Acidisarcina polymorpha: one gene and its partner. The protein of the gene in region 2 interacts with the protein of the main gene of each other region in a pairwise test. Links are inferred from orthologs where the notes say so. Each region holds a gene or a part of one and is shown on either strand. Other genes may lie near its edges.

Region 1 (5,373 bases), 2.9 Mb from region 2 along the record:
TTGAGTTAGGAACCCTTCCGGCTCTTGTCGCACGGGTGCGCGCACGCTCTACAGGTGGCGCCAGTAGTGAGACTGAGCGGCCGGGTTCTCAGTAGGAAGCAGCAGGCAGACGGGTTGATCGAGCTCTCCCGGCAGCGGCCAGGGGAGTAGGCGCCATCCTCCCAGCCGTGTCGTTCTTCTCAGCCCTCGCACTCCGGTAGAATCAAATGGCCGAAGAGGTCATGGCACTCATACTGGGTGAAGAAGACTAGGGTTTTCCGGTACGCAAAATCAATATCGAGGGACTTGCCGGACTAGCGGGAGGGACCCGATTAGAAAGAACGTGTGTGTTGATGTCGCTCCTTGCATTCGCCCTTCCCGCTCTGCCGCCAGGCATTGTCTCGTTTTTGCCGTTCTTGCTCATCATCGTCGTTTTTTACTTCCTGTTGATCCGCCCCAATCAGAACAAGCAGAAACAATGGCAGGAGATGCTGAACAATCTCAAACCCGGAGATAAGGTGACGACGACCGGTGGCATCCGCGGTACCATCCTCGCTCTTCGCGAGGATGTCATCCAACTCCGCCTGCCTCCCGACAACATCAAGGTCGAAATTCTGAAGAGCGCCATTGCCTCGGTGACCACTCCAGAGGAAGGGAAGTAGGCCGGGAATTCCATGCGAAAAAACCTCAACACGAAAATCATTGTCATTCTGGCCGCTTTAGCTATTTGCGTCTTTGGCATCACCGGCATCCCGCATGGCGTGACACCGGCGGCGCTCAAAAATGCATTGGTTAGCCGGATCAATCTGGGCCTCGATCTTCGCGGCGGGACCCATCTGGTGTTGCAGGTCCACGTCGAAGAGGCGGTCGGCGCCACCGCCGATTCAGACGCGGCTCGCATCCAGACCGAGCTTCAGCAGGCTGGTATCACCGTAGGGTCGGTGGTTCGAGACCCGCAGCGCACCGACGCCATTCAGATTCAGGGTGCCCCGGCCGACCGGGTGGGCGACATCCGGACGACGTTGAACAATCGATACAGCTCCCAATACGACATCACCTCGAGTAGCGGAACCTCCTGGACCTTGACCATGAAGCCGACTGCGGTGAGGGACCTCGAACAGCGCACGTTGGAGCAGGCAATCGAAACCATCCGCACCCGTATCGATTCGTTGGGTGTCAGCGAACCGGTCATTCAGGAGTACAACCTCGGCAGCAACCAGATCCTCGTTGAGCTCCCCGGCGTGGATGACCTGGCGCGGGTGCATGACATTATTCAGTCAACTGCCCGGCTTGAAATACATGAAGTCCAAGGCGGACCATGGCCCGACGAGGCCGCCGCACTCCAGGCGCTTGGCGGCAATCTTCCTTACGACTCGGTGCTGCTCCATGAGCCCGCCGGGACCGCGAGTCCGAATAGTCCTGACCAGGTCTACCAGGTCAAGAAAGCGCCGGAGGTTGCAGGCACGGATATTCGCGATGCCCAGACCGGCCGCAATCCGAACACCAATGAGCCGCAGGTTGTCTTTTACTTGACCCATGCTGCCGGCGACCACTTCGCGGACTTTACCGGCGCGAATAAAGGCAAGAGTCTCGGCATCGTGCTCGATAACAAGCTCCGCGAAGTCGCAACCATTCGCGATCAGATTCGCGATACCGGCACAATCTCCGGCGGGGCGATGGGCGAGCAGCAGGCCAAAGATCTCTCCATGCTGCTGCGCACTGGCGCGCTGCCGGCCTCGATCAGTTATCTGCAGGAAAGCACCATCGGTCCCTCGCTGGGCGCTGATTCAATCCGCGAAGGCGTCATGGCTTCAGTTGTCGGCATGCTGGTCGTCATGGTCTTCATGCTCGTCTACTACCGCGGCGCCGGCATCAATGCCGACCTTGCTCTCTTTTTGAACCTCGTCATTCTGCTGGGCTTCATGGGCTACTCGGGATCGACGCTGACGCTTCCGGGCATTGCTGGAGTCATCCTGACGATCGGTATGGGCGTTGATTCGAACGTGCTGATCTTCGAGCGCATCCGGGAGGAGTTGCACGCTGGCAAGTCTCCTGCAGCGGCCGTCGACCAGGGCTTTGCTCATGCCTGGACGACGATCATCGATACTCACGTGACCACGATCGTTTCGGCTGCCATCCTGTTCATCTTTGGTACCGGCCCGGTGCGCGGTTTCGCTGTGACACTGACCATCGGTCTGCTCGCTAACTTGTTCACCGCGGTATTTGTCTCCCGGGTGATCTTCGACTCTAACCTCAACCGCAAGCAGCGCGGAGAGGCGCTTTCCATATGAGTGATCTTGAATCTAATCCGGCTCCCACCAACTCACCAGCGAGCATGAGTCTCCTTCAGGGCTGCATCTGGTTTCTCGGCGGTCTGCTGGTATCGGGAGCGGCGCTGTTGGCTCAAGCGGCCGTGCTGCACGCCATTGCCGAAAACAAGGCGAAGTAGCGATTTCGAATGATTACCAGCGAGGGTGCGGCAAGATGCGCCCCCAATTCAAGTAAGTAGGCGGATTCGTGGAACTGTTTCGTGGCGTTAATATCGACTGGCTGGGGAAGAAGTGGTACTTCCTCGCCTTTTCGCTGATCTTTAGCGTGGCAGGCGTCTTCAGCCTGCTCTTCTGGCATCATCTTCCCCTCGACGTGGACTTCCATGGCGGCACTCTGGTGCGGGTGAAGTTCGATCACCAGCCGGATGCCGACCGCATTCGCCAGGCGGTTGACCGCGCCGGCATTCACGATGCGCGCATCACTACCTATGGCCCCGCTCAGAACAACGAAGTCATCATCGCTCTGGCCCAGCGAGATACTCACGAGACCTCACTCGATGCAGGCCGTGCCGCGATCGTGAACGCGCTCAAGGCAAACTACCCTCAGAACAACCCTGAAGTGCGCAGCGTTGAAATCGTCGGCCCGCAGGTGGGTTCTGCGCTTCGTAACCAGGCGTTGTTGGCTACGGGCTATTCGCTTGCTGGCATGCTGGTCTACCTGTGGTTCCGTTTCGAGCTGATCTATGGCGTCGCCGCGGTTGTCGCGGTCTTCCATGACACGCTGATCACGGTAGGCTTCTTCAGTCTCTTCAATATGGAGATTTCGCTCACGGTCATTGCCGCGATCCTGACCCTTATCGGCTACTCGATGAACGATACGATCGTCGTCTTTGACCGCATCCGAGAAAACCTCGCGGTCTCGCGCCGGGAAAGCCTGGCTGACGTTGTGAACCGGAGCATCAACCAGACTTTGAGCCGGACGGTCTTGACCTCCGGCCTCACTTTCCTCACCGTCCTCTCGCTGTTCTTCCTCGGTGGCGAGGTCCTGCATCCATTCTCCTTTGCATTGGTGGTTGGCATTCTTATTGGCACCTACTCGTCGATTGCAGTAGCCGCCCCCATGCTGGTCGCCTACCAACAATGGCGAACCTCTAAGGGGAAGGGCCGGGTAGCTGCTCTTCCTGCAGCAAAAAGAAGCAGGGCCTGAACGAAGATCCAACTATTCTCGTTTGACAACTCGCGTCGGTAATATAAAATCCACTTTCTGCAACTTCTGTGGGATTCCCGTCCCGGGATCAAAATGAACGATCACGGTGTCTACACAATTCAGAACGAGTTGCACTCTGCGAGGTAGGCCATGTTTGAAGACAGCTTGGTGGAATCAGGCGGCAGGTTGAAGACTAAGAGCAAATGGTGGGCGATTGGCGCGTTCATCTTTAATGGCAGTATCCTGGTCGTTCTTATTCTCCTTCCGCTCTTGAATCCCGAAGCATTACCCACGCAGGCCCAGGCGATGTTGCTTGCGGCGCCTCCACCACCCCCACCCCCTCCGCCTCCTCCGCCTCCGACCCCTCCCGTGAAGGTTGTCAAGATACAGTCGGAAATGATGAATAACCAGCTGACTGCTCCCAGCAAGATCCCAAAGGTCATTAAGCAAATCACTGAGTCTGCCGCGCCTCCTCCGTCTGCGGGCGGCGTGGCCGGCATGGGCGGTGAATCCGGCGGGGCCGCCGGTGGCGTAATGGGTGGGATTCTCGGTGGTATCGGCACAGGAGCCCCGCCCGTCGTTAAGGCGGCAGCACCGAAGAAGATTGCCGTCTCGTCAGGCGTGATGGCGGGCAACATCCTGAATAAGACCCAACCCCAATACCCAGCCATCGCCAAGGCTGCTCGTATTCAGGGTACAGTCGTCCTCCAGGCCACCATTTCGAAGACGGGCACCATCGAAAACCTTACGGTCGTCAGTGGTCCTCCAATGCTCCAGCAGGCGGCCATGGATGCGGTGCGGTCCTGGCGCTATAAGCCTTATTTGCTGAATGGCGAACCAGTTGAGGTTGGAACTCAAGTCAACGTAGTCTTCAGCCTCGGCGGCTGATTCCCTGCCGCTGAGGTGTATTTCACCGCAACGGTCAATTTTCCGCAGTTCTTCTAGCTGTGTTAGTAGTTACTCCTTAGGAGGAAAGATTCAGTGATTCTCGCTCACCTCACTCAAGTCGCAGTTCACTCGGCAACCCTCAGCTTCTTCCAGGAGGCGCCGGCCGTTGGCTTCAGCCCTCTCGACCTCTGGCATAACATGGGTAACCTTGCCAAGGGCGTGGTTATCATCCTGTTCATCATGTCGATCTGGTCTTTGGCCGTCATCATTGACCGGGCCCTCTACTTCAGTGCCGCCAAGAAGCAGTCGCGTGAATTTGCTCCCCGCGTGGCTGGTGCGCTCAAGGAAGGCAAGCTTGACGAAGCCATCAAAGTCGCGGACCGCAACAAGAAATCTCATCTTGCCGAAGTCGTTACCGCCGGCCTCCAGGAGTTTCGCAACTACGGCAGCGGCGGCGCCATCAGCGAGGAGCAGATTGAGTCAAGTCAGCGTGCGCTTGAGCGGTCCGAGGCGATCGTTCATGCCAAGCTGAAGCGCGGCCTGGGCGGCTTGGCCACCATTGGTTCCACGGCTCCCTTCATCGGCCTCTTCGGAACCGTCGTCGGTATCTTGAACGCCTTCCAGCAGATCGCGACTCAAAAGACCTCCGGCATCGGCGCAGTAGCCGGTGGTATTTCGGAAGCACTAGTCACCACCGCTTTCGGCTTGCTAGTGGCGATCCCGGCAGTTATGACCTTCAACTATTTCACCGGTAAAGTGGAAGCTTTCGACGTCGAGATGGATAACTCATCGAGCGAACTGATCGACTACTTTATTAAGCAGTCGAAGCGGTAGTCGAAGAGCTTAAAGCTAGCTTCGGGCGAGATCACCGTTTATCGTGGGAGTGAAGAGCCGCCGATGCTTCTTCACTCTCCGATCTTCCGGTCGCTAGGCTTAAGCGCTCGCTTTTAAGTTCAATCGGGATCTGGGCTGGAATCAAAGATCAAGTATGGGGCGCAGTTAATGGCAATCAATAAGCGGGACGAAGGC
Region 2 (7,540 bases):
TGCATAAAGGAACAACCACGCGCCCATGACCTCGCCGCTGCGAATCTTCCATGTATCGCGCTTCGCAATCAGGGTGAGCAGCAGCACGAGGATGCAACACTCCACGAACGCCGAGTAGATTTGAACTGGATGCAGCGGCGTACCCAGCGGGGTTCCGTACCAAAGCGAGGCGAGTCGGCTTTTGTAGGTGATGGCCCAGGGGAGCCGGGTGGGTTTCCCGAAGGCGGAGCCGGCAAGGAATTCTCCGATGCTGGCGATGGCCAAGCCGAGCGCGAAGCCGGGGGCGAGCGCATCGAGGGTCGACCGCAAGGGCAGGCGGGTAGCGAGCGCGAAGACCAGCATGGCGGTGAGTGCGAGGGCCAATCCGCCGACGACGGCGGAATCGGAACGAACGCTGAACACGCCGATCAGCCACAGCGGATGGGCGGTGAAGTCCTTCCAGTTGCTGAAAATCAGGATGAGGCGGGGAGCCAAGAGGGCGGTCAGGATGCCGGTGATGCCGAGGTCCCAGATTTTTTCGGGATCAAGCTCGAGGCGCCGCGCGGTAATTCTCGCGGCGGAGAGCGCCGCGAGGATGCCGATGGCGGCAAAGGCTCCGGCGGTGGGAATGGAGATCGGACCAAACTGGAAGAGGCGGGGATACACTCTCGCGATTGTAAATCGGCGAACCGAGCAGATCCTTCAACCGCGCCTGGCTACGCCAGCTTCAATCAGGATGACAATTCCTGTTGAGCTACAGCGCTGTCGAGAACAACAAAACCGACCCACTGGGCCGTAGGTAAGTACTCTGGTGAACCCGTCCTAAGACGGTGGGGCTCTCCGCGGTTCATTAGGCATTCCGGACTGGCGGACGCGGCACACAGAACCGATTTATCGAGTCGAGCCCCTGTTCAATGATTAAAGGTTCAACCAGAGTTGACCACCTACCTGCTTTGCAGGCCGGTTTCTGAGTTGGATGCTATCGGGAGTGGAGCGGTATTGCAAGTCGATAGCAGCCGCGATTTATTCCTATTGCCGGAACCGCTCCACCTTGCCCAATTCGGAACGTTTGAGAAGAACGACTTATGATCCCCCAGCCGGATGGACTTGCGCCTGGACCTGGTTCTGTAGAGCCTGGGCGCGAGCCGTCAATTTCTTGAGTTTGTCTTGGATTGCCGAATCGCCAACGTGCTGGTCCTGGAGTACTCCGTCGGCATCGATGGTAAAGGTGGCAGGGATGGCATGGACGCCGAACAGAGGGGCCACCTGACCCTGGAAGCCGTCGTCCCGGCTCTGAATCCAGGTCATTTCGTTCTTGGCCACAAAATTCCGCCACTTGGCGTCGTCCCTATCCAGGCTTATGCTCATCACGACCAAGGGTCGACCGGCAAACTTGCGGGCGATCTCTTTGAGGTGAGGCAGGGCTTCGCGACAAGGGCCGCACCAGGTCGCCCAGAAGTCGATGAGAACGACCTTGCCCGCGAGATCGTCGAGCGAGACCACCCGATTGTCGATCGTCTTGACGGTAAATGCAGGCGCCATCTGAGCACGGACCAACTCGGGACGTTCGCTGTAGCGTTGCGCACGCTTGAAGTCAATCGCATTCTGGTCGGCGACCTTGAGGTAGTCGGCAAATCGAGTCTTCGCGGCGGCATCTTGATTGAGCGATGCCATAGTCATGGCATCGCCAAAGATAGCTTGATGCAAGGTCGGATCGGCGAGAACCGCGGCTTGGAACTCCTGTCCGCTGCGCGAAAGCAGGTCATCCTTATGCTTCGCTGTCCCCGCCCGGAGGAGTGCAGTGGCAAAGAGAAAGTGCGCGGTCGCAATATCTTTTTGGTTGTGGACCAGCGTAACGATGTGCTCTCCAGCAGCCAACGCCGCCTTATAGTCGTCGAGTTTCAAACCAAGGGTAATGATCTGCTGGTCGCAGGCAGCGCAGTTTGCATCCTGCTTCGCGGCTCTCTTAAAAGCATCGAGCGCCCACATATCCTTATGCCGTTTCAGCAAATCATTCGCCTCAGCGTAGGACTTCTGGGCTTTGGGGTCGGTGGGTCCGGATCGACCTTCGGAAGTTGCAAGACAAAAAGAGAGCAGGCAAAAGAACAGGCAGCGATTCAAGCGATTCCTCAAAGAGGAAATGAAACCTTCCGGAGGGTAGCATGGTTCGCCCGCGAGGAGCGTTTATTTCAGTTCGAGAGGTGCACCATTGTCCGACTCTGTTCCGGGTCGGTTCGCAGGTCAGCCGATGCGGCGCTCTTCGGTTAGCAATGAATCCAGGAGGCCGTTCAGCGAATGAGCGCGGTTGCGGATATCGCTTTCCGTGGCAGTCAAGCTGCCGTTCAGTTCGCGAAGCTTTTCTTCTGTGCGCGCAAGTTCGTCGGCGATGTTGAGGGCCGCAAGCACCGCCACCCGCAGCGAATCCACTGTCTTTCCCTGCGAGGCGACCAGCCTCATCTTCGCGTCGACGACCTCTGCAAGATGATGAATGTAGTCGGAGTCCTGACCGCGAAGCCGATAAGCCTGATCGTAGATGTCGACGGTGACGCTATCGTCGCCGGGGTGAGTGGAGGAGTGATCGGCCATTCGCGTTTCAGGATCCTATTTCTTCGAGCTGTCCAAGCAGACGTTCAATGCGGCCACGAACCAGGTCGCGCTCGTTCTTGAATGCCTCCACCTCGGACTCGACCCGAAGCAGTTCGGCGGTCTGGGTTTCTAGGCTTTGGTGTAGTTCTGTGGCTCGCGCCTCGGCTGCGGCGCGAGCCGCGCGTTCCGACTTGAGGAGCTCGACAGTCTTCAGAACACGCTGCTCGAGCGCGGTGAAATCGTCAATGGCGGCACTTGTATCGGGGGCCTGAAAGGCGAGGGTGGACATCAAGACCTCTTTAATCGCTGAAACTGTCTGATCGAAGTATAGCTTGCGGGCGGATGAGGAAATCTCCTCCCCTATTGACAGAAGTGGTGCGCGAAGCCGGAATGCGAAGGCGCCCTCCGCCACTCTTCGACTGCGATCGCCTCTGGAGAGAAAGCGGTGTCCTTTTTGAAGGTTTCGATCGCGAGAACCTAAGTTCGAAGGTGGCCTCCTTTTGACTTCAAAACCTGGACAATTGCGGAAGAAAATGCCTGCAGGTCGTCATCGCGGAGAGTGCGGGCCTCGGATTGGAAGACGGTTCCGATCAGGAGGGAATAGTGACCTGTGGGAATGCGCAGGCCCTTGGGGTCGCGGAGGACCTCTTTGGGTTCGATGGCCGTGAGTTCGGGGATGGCAAGGGACTCGAGCGCTGCGTCGATCTCTCCCCACTTCACCATGTCGGGGAAGACGAAGGAGAAGTCCCGGCGAACGGCGGGGTAGCGCGAGAGTTCGCCGGCGGCCGGTTGGCGGAGCGACTGGCGGTAGAGGCGGTCGAGATAGAGTTCGCCGATGTAGACAGGTTGTTTGAGCTTTCGCTGCTGGGCTTCGTTAGGGTGAAGCTGGCCGAAATAGCCGACAGTGATGCCGTCGATGACGGCGCGGGCGGCGCGACCAGGGTGGAGCCACTCAGGCAGCAAGCCAGACTCAATGGGGAAGGCGTCGATGTATTTGGATCGAGCGGAGAACTTGGAGAGCAGTTCTTCGACAGCTCCTTTGAGGGTGTAGAAGTCAACAGCCTCGGGCTGATGGAAGGGACTGCTTGCGCCGAGGTGCCCGGTGGCGCCGAAGGCTAATGCTGGGCGTTCCTCGACCTTATCGGTAGTGCCGGAGAATGCGGTGCCCAGCTCGAAGAGGGCCACATTTTCAATGTCGCGATTCAGATTGCCGCCGAGCATGGTCAACATGCCGGGCACCAGCGACGGGCGAAGCATGCCGGCTTCTTCGTTGAGCGGGTTGCCGATCTTGACGGCGGAGTCGGGCTGCGGTGCAAAGGTAACCGCGTCGGTTACAGAACAGAAGGTGCTCGAGACGGCCTCGTTCCAGCCGAGGGCGAGCAGCGTGCGGCGCAGGGTCTGTTCTTTCCCGGCAAAGGGCAACTCGACAACCGAGCCGGCAAAGTCAGGCAGAGTATTGGCGAAACGGTTATAGCCGTAGACGCGGGCCACTTCTTCGATGAGATCGATCTCGCGGTCGAGGTCGAGACGCCAGCTGGGGAGGGTGACTGCATATTCGTCTCCACCGGATTTCTCGAGCTTGCAGCCGAGGGCGCTGAGAACGGATTCGGTAGTCTCAGCGGTGATACCTGCCGGGTCTTCAGTAGCGCCGAGGATTCTTTGGACTTCGCTAACCTGGAGCCTGATCGCTGGACGATTGGCGGCGCGGGCCTGGGCGTCGAGGATCACGATGTCGACGAGGCCGCCTTCTATTTCGCCACCCGCTTCGAGCACGATCTGGCTGACGAGCGCGTTAGCGACGGGCGGCGCATTGAAGTGGGCGCCGCGCTCAAAGCGGTGCGAGGCGTCGGTGTGCAGGCCATGGCGGCGGGCGCTGCGGCGGACGGCGGCGGGATCGAACCACGCGGCCTCGACGAGGATGTTCCTGGTCTCGGCAGTGATCATTGAATCCCAGCCGCCCATGACTCCGGCGATGCCGAGCGGCTTCGAGTGGTCGGCGACGACGAGGTCGTCGGGATCGAGCTCGCGCTCCACTCCATCAAGGGTGCGGAGCCGCTCACCTTTGCGGGCAAGCCGGACGACGATGCCGCCTTCGAGTTTGTCGAGATCAAAGGTGTGGGTGGGCTGACCGATGGCTAGGGTGACGTAGTTGGTCGCGTCGACCGCGTTCGAGATGAGTTTTTGTTCGAGCAGGCGAAAGCGTTCAGCGATGAGGCCATGCGATGGAGTGATTTTGATATCGCGCAGGACGCGAGCGGTGAAGCGGCCGCAGAGTTCAGGCGCTTCGATGGTGATGGGGTATGGATCATTCACCGGCCGAGCGGCTGGCAGCTCAATCTGCAATGGTTGCAGTTGCAAATTGTAAATGGCTGCGATCTCGCGGGCGATGCCGTAGTGATTCATGGCATCGACACGGTTGGTGGTGATGTCCATATCGAAGAGGGAGCCATGCGCGCCTAAGTCGAAGATACCTTCAACAGCGATGCCGCGGAGGGTGAGGTCTTCGGCGAGCTTCTTGTCGGCGAGCTCGAGTTCGGGTAGATAAGAGCGGAGCCAATTGGAGAGGATTTTCATAAGGGCAGCTAAGAAGCGGTCAGCTCAAGAGCGGCTAGCTAAAAGGCGGTTAGCTTAGGCGGCTAGCGGCGCCAAGGCTTGTGGTTGATTTCTCCTTCGTTTTCAAGGTTCTCATAAATGCATGCAGCATCTGCGCGATCTCCTGACATTCGAGCATGAGCTTGTTGGCATTGGCTGGGTCTGAATAGCCAATGTCAGCGGCAAGTTGCAATTGAGTCTCAAGCTCAAACAGCGAGCCTTGAGCTTGGGTCAAGAAGAGACGAAATGATTTGTCGGATGCTCTTCCGCGCCCTTCGGCGATATTGCTCGGAACTGACACGGCAGCGCGTCTCATCTGACCGGTAAGGCCAAAGACCTCGTGTTTAGGAAAGTCGTTCGTATAAGTGTAGACGTCTCTCGCAAGCCTCATCGACCTTTGCCAAACCTGCAGATCTCGAAACTGACGAGTCTTCAAAACAACACGCATTTCCGCTAAATAACAATCTCTTAGCTGTTCTGTTCTCAAGCTGTCCGGTTCTTAGCTACGTGCTTCTTAGCTAATCCGGTCTTTAGCTAGCCGGCCCTTAGCTTCCGCTCACGCAAACTGCTCCAGAAATCGCATATCTCCCGAATACAGCTGCCCGATCTCGCTGATGCCGTATTTCATCATGGCGATACGTTCGACGCCCATACCAAAGGCGAAGCCGCTAACCTTCTTCGGATCGTAGCCCGGTTGTTTGGCTTGGACTAAGGCGAAGACGGCGGGGTCGACCATGCCGCATCCGAGCAACTCGATCCAGCCGGAGTGTTTGCATTTACGGCATCCCGTGCCTCCGCAGAAGATACAACTGATCTGGACATCGGCGCTGGGTTCGGTGAAGGGGAAAAACGAAGGAAAGAAGCGCGTCTTGACGCTCGAGCCGAAGAAGGCTTTCATCGCGTGGTCGAGCGTGCCCTTCAAGTCGGAGAAGGTGATCTTAGGGCCAACGCAGAGACCTTCGACTTGATGAAAGATCGGTGAATGTGTGGCGTCGGCGGCGTCGTTGCGATGTACCTTGCCGGGAATGACAATCTGCACCGGCGGCGGCTGCCGCTCCATGGTGCGGATTTGCACGGGCGAGGTGTGGGTACGCATCAGCAAACGGTCACGCAGCGGCTTGCGCTCCTGATTGGCGATGACCAGCGTGTCCTGGGTGTCGCGGGCGGGGTGGTTGGGGGGGAAGTTGAGCGACTCGAAGTTGTAGTAATCGGTTTCGACTTCCGGACCAACCCCGACCGAGTAGCCCATCGCCTGGAAGACGGAGACGATCTCGTTCATCGTCTTGATGAGCGGATGCTCGGCGCCGAGCGGACGTCGAAGTCCGGGAAGGGTGACGTCGATGGCCTCTGCAGCTAGTTGAGCGCGACTTATGCCGACATTGCCGGCGGACTCAAGGCGGCGATCAATTTCTTCCTTCAGTTTATTGAAGCGCTGGCCGATATGCTTTTTAGCGTCGGCTGGAGCGGACTTCAGCCAAGCGTCGCTAATGGCCTTCAGGCGGCCTTGCTTGCGGCCGAGCCAATGGAGGCGAAACTGCTCAACTGCCTCGTCGTCGGTGAGATTCGTCGATGAATCCTGGACTTCATCGACGATTTTGGCGAACGCGGCATCGAGGTCATCGCCTCCGAAGCCACTGAGTTCCGGAATCTGGTTTTGCGACATGATATCTCTCTGAGAATAACCCAGAGCGACCGATCTCTAGCCTCCAACAGTGCCAGATCTTACCCTCTAGGCTTGAAACTGAATGGTGGAATTAAGTCGCAGCTCGACCGCCTCGATGCTCGAACCGGTCACCACCGGACCTGGAGGGGCTGCGACGTAGGCCTCATAGCCTGAAGACGTCTGCTCGACAATCGCGTTTTGCGCGGTGCTGCCAGCGGAGGCACTCCCCCGAGCAGCGGTACTGATCGCGGCGGTGCCGGTGATAGATGACGCAATACTTTCAATCTGCATGGCGGCGCTCCTGATTCCTCAATCTTTCGAGGGCCCGAAAGCCCTACTATGAACTTCGGCGAAGCGCGCCAAGACTTGAATGCTTTTCTGCCTAAAAACGTGCCGGTCCCAGGCGGTGTTTCAACTTGGGAGCAGGAAGAGACCAAATCCTATCCGAGGCCCTCGTCCCCAGGCTCTCAGCCCGCTGTGGATCTTCGCGCCTCCTGACCACCTGCGCTTGTGCTCGCGTCTGCAGCGACATCCAGACCGTCCTGGGAACCTTTCTCAATACTTCCAGCACCGGCACCGGCGTTTTACCCTGAAAGAACTCTGGCACTCCGCCCTCCCTACATGCGCCGATACTTACGCTACTTCGCCCTCATGCAAGCCCTGCTCATCCCCTCAGCCGCAAGGATGTTCGCCGCGCCGCCGGTAGAGATCAGGCCCTTT

What was found.
Region 1: the proteins of pheT (region 2) and secD interact in binary tests that used the Escherichia coli proteins (3 or more experiments, as listed by UniProt). The link is inferred for Acidisarcina polymorpha from one-to-one orthologs.

What each region holds. Positions count from the first base shown.
Region 1 is NZ_CP030840.1:2,448,085-2,453,457, forward strand. The notes cover bases 1-2,961. They hold secD (protein translocase subunit SecD), read left to right. Parts: upstream 1-653; coding sequence 654-2,270; downstream 2,271-2,961. Other genes in these bases: tgt (tRNA guanosine(34) transglycosylase Tgt), read left to right, coding at 1-95; yajC (preprotein translocase subunit YajC), read left to right, coding at 333-641; ACPOL_RS33500 (hypothetical protein), read left to right, coding at 2,267-2,428; secF (protein translocase subunit SecF), read left to right, coding at 2,497-2,961. In the rest of the region: more of secF, read left to right, coding at 2,962-3,456; ACPOL_RS10620 (energy transducer TonB), read left to right, coding at 3,607-4,344; ACPOL_RS10625 (MotA/TolQ/ExbB proton channel family protein), read left to right, coding at 4,438-5,178; ACPOL_RS10630 (ExbD/TolR family protein), read left to right, coding at 5,347-5,373. UniProt on the Escherichia coli protein: Part of the Sec protein translocase complex. Interacts with the SecYEG preprotein conducting channel. SecDF uses the proton motive force (PMF) to complete protein translocation after the ATP-dependent function of SecA.
Region 2 is NZ_CP030840.1:5,383,020-5,390,559, forward strand. The notes cover bases 2,592-5,497. They hold pheT (phenylalanine--tRNA ligase subunit beta), read right to left. Parts: upstream 5,140-5,497; coding sequence 3,043-5,139; downstream 2,592-3,042. Other genes in these bases: ACPOL_RS22880 (hypothetical protein), read right to left, coding at 2,592-2,854; ACPOL_RS22890 (four helix bundle protein), read right to left, coding at 5,189-5,497. Also shown: ACPOL_RS22865 (prolipoprotein diacylglyceryl transferase), read right to left, coding at 1-645; ACPOL_RS22870 (TlpA family protein disulfide reductase), read right to left, coding at 1,063-2,100; ACPOL_RS22875 (cell division protein ZapA), read right to left, coding at 2,221-2,565; more of ACPOL_RS22880, read right to left, coding at 2,573-2,591; more of ACPOL_RS22890, read right to left, coding at 5,498-5,548; pheS (phenylalanine--tRNA ligase subunit alpha), read right to left, coding at 5,714-6,820; ACPOL_RS22900 (hypothetical protein), read right to left, coding at 6,887-7,111; ACPOL_RS22905 (DUF5715 family protein), read left to right, coding at 7,442-7,540.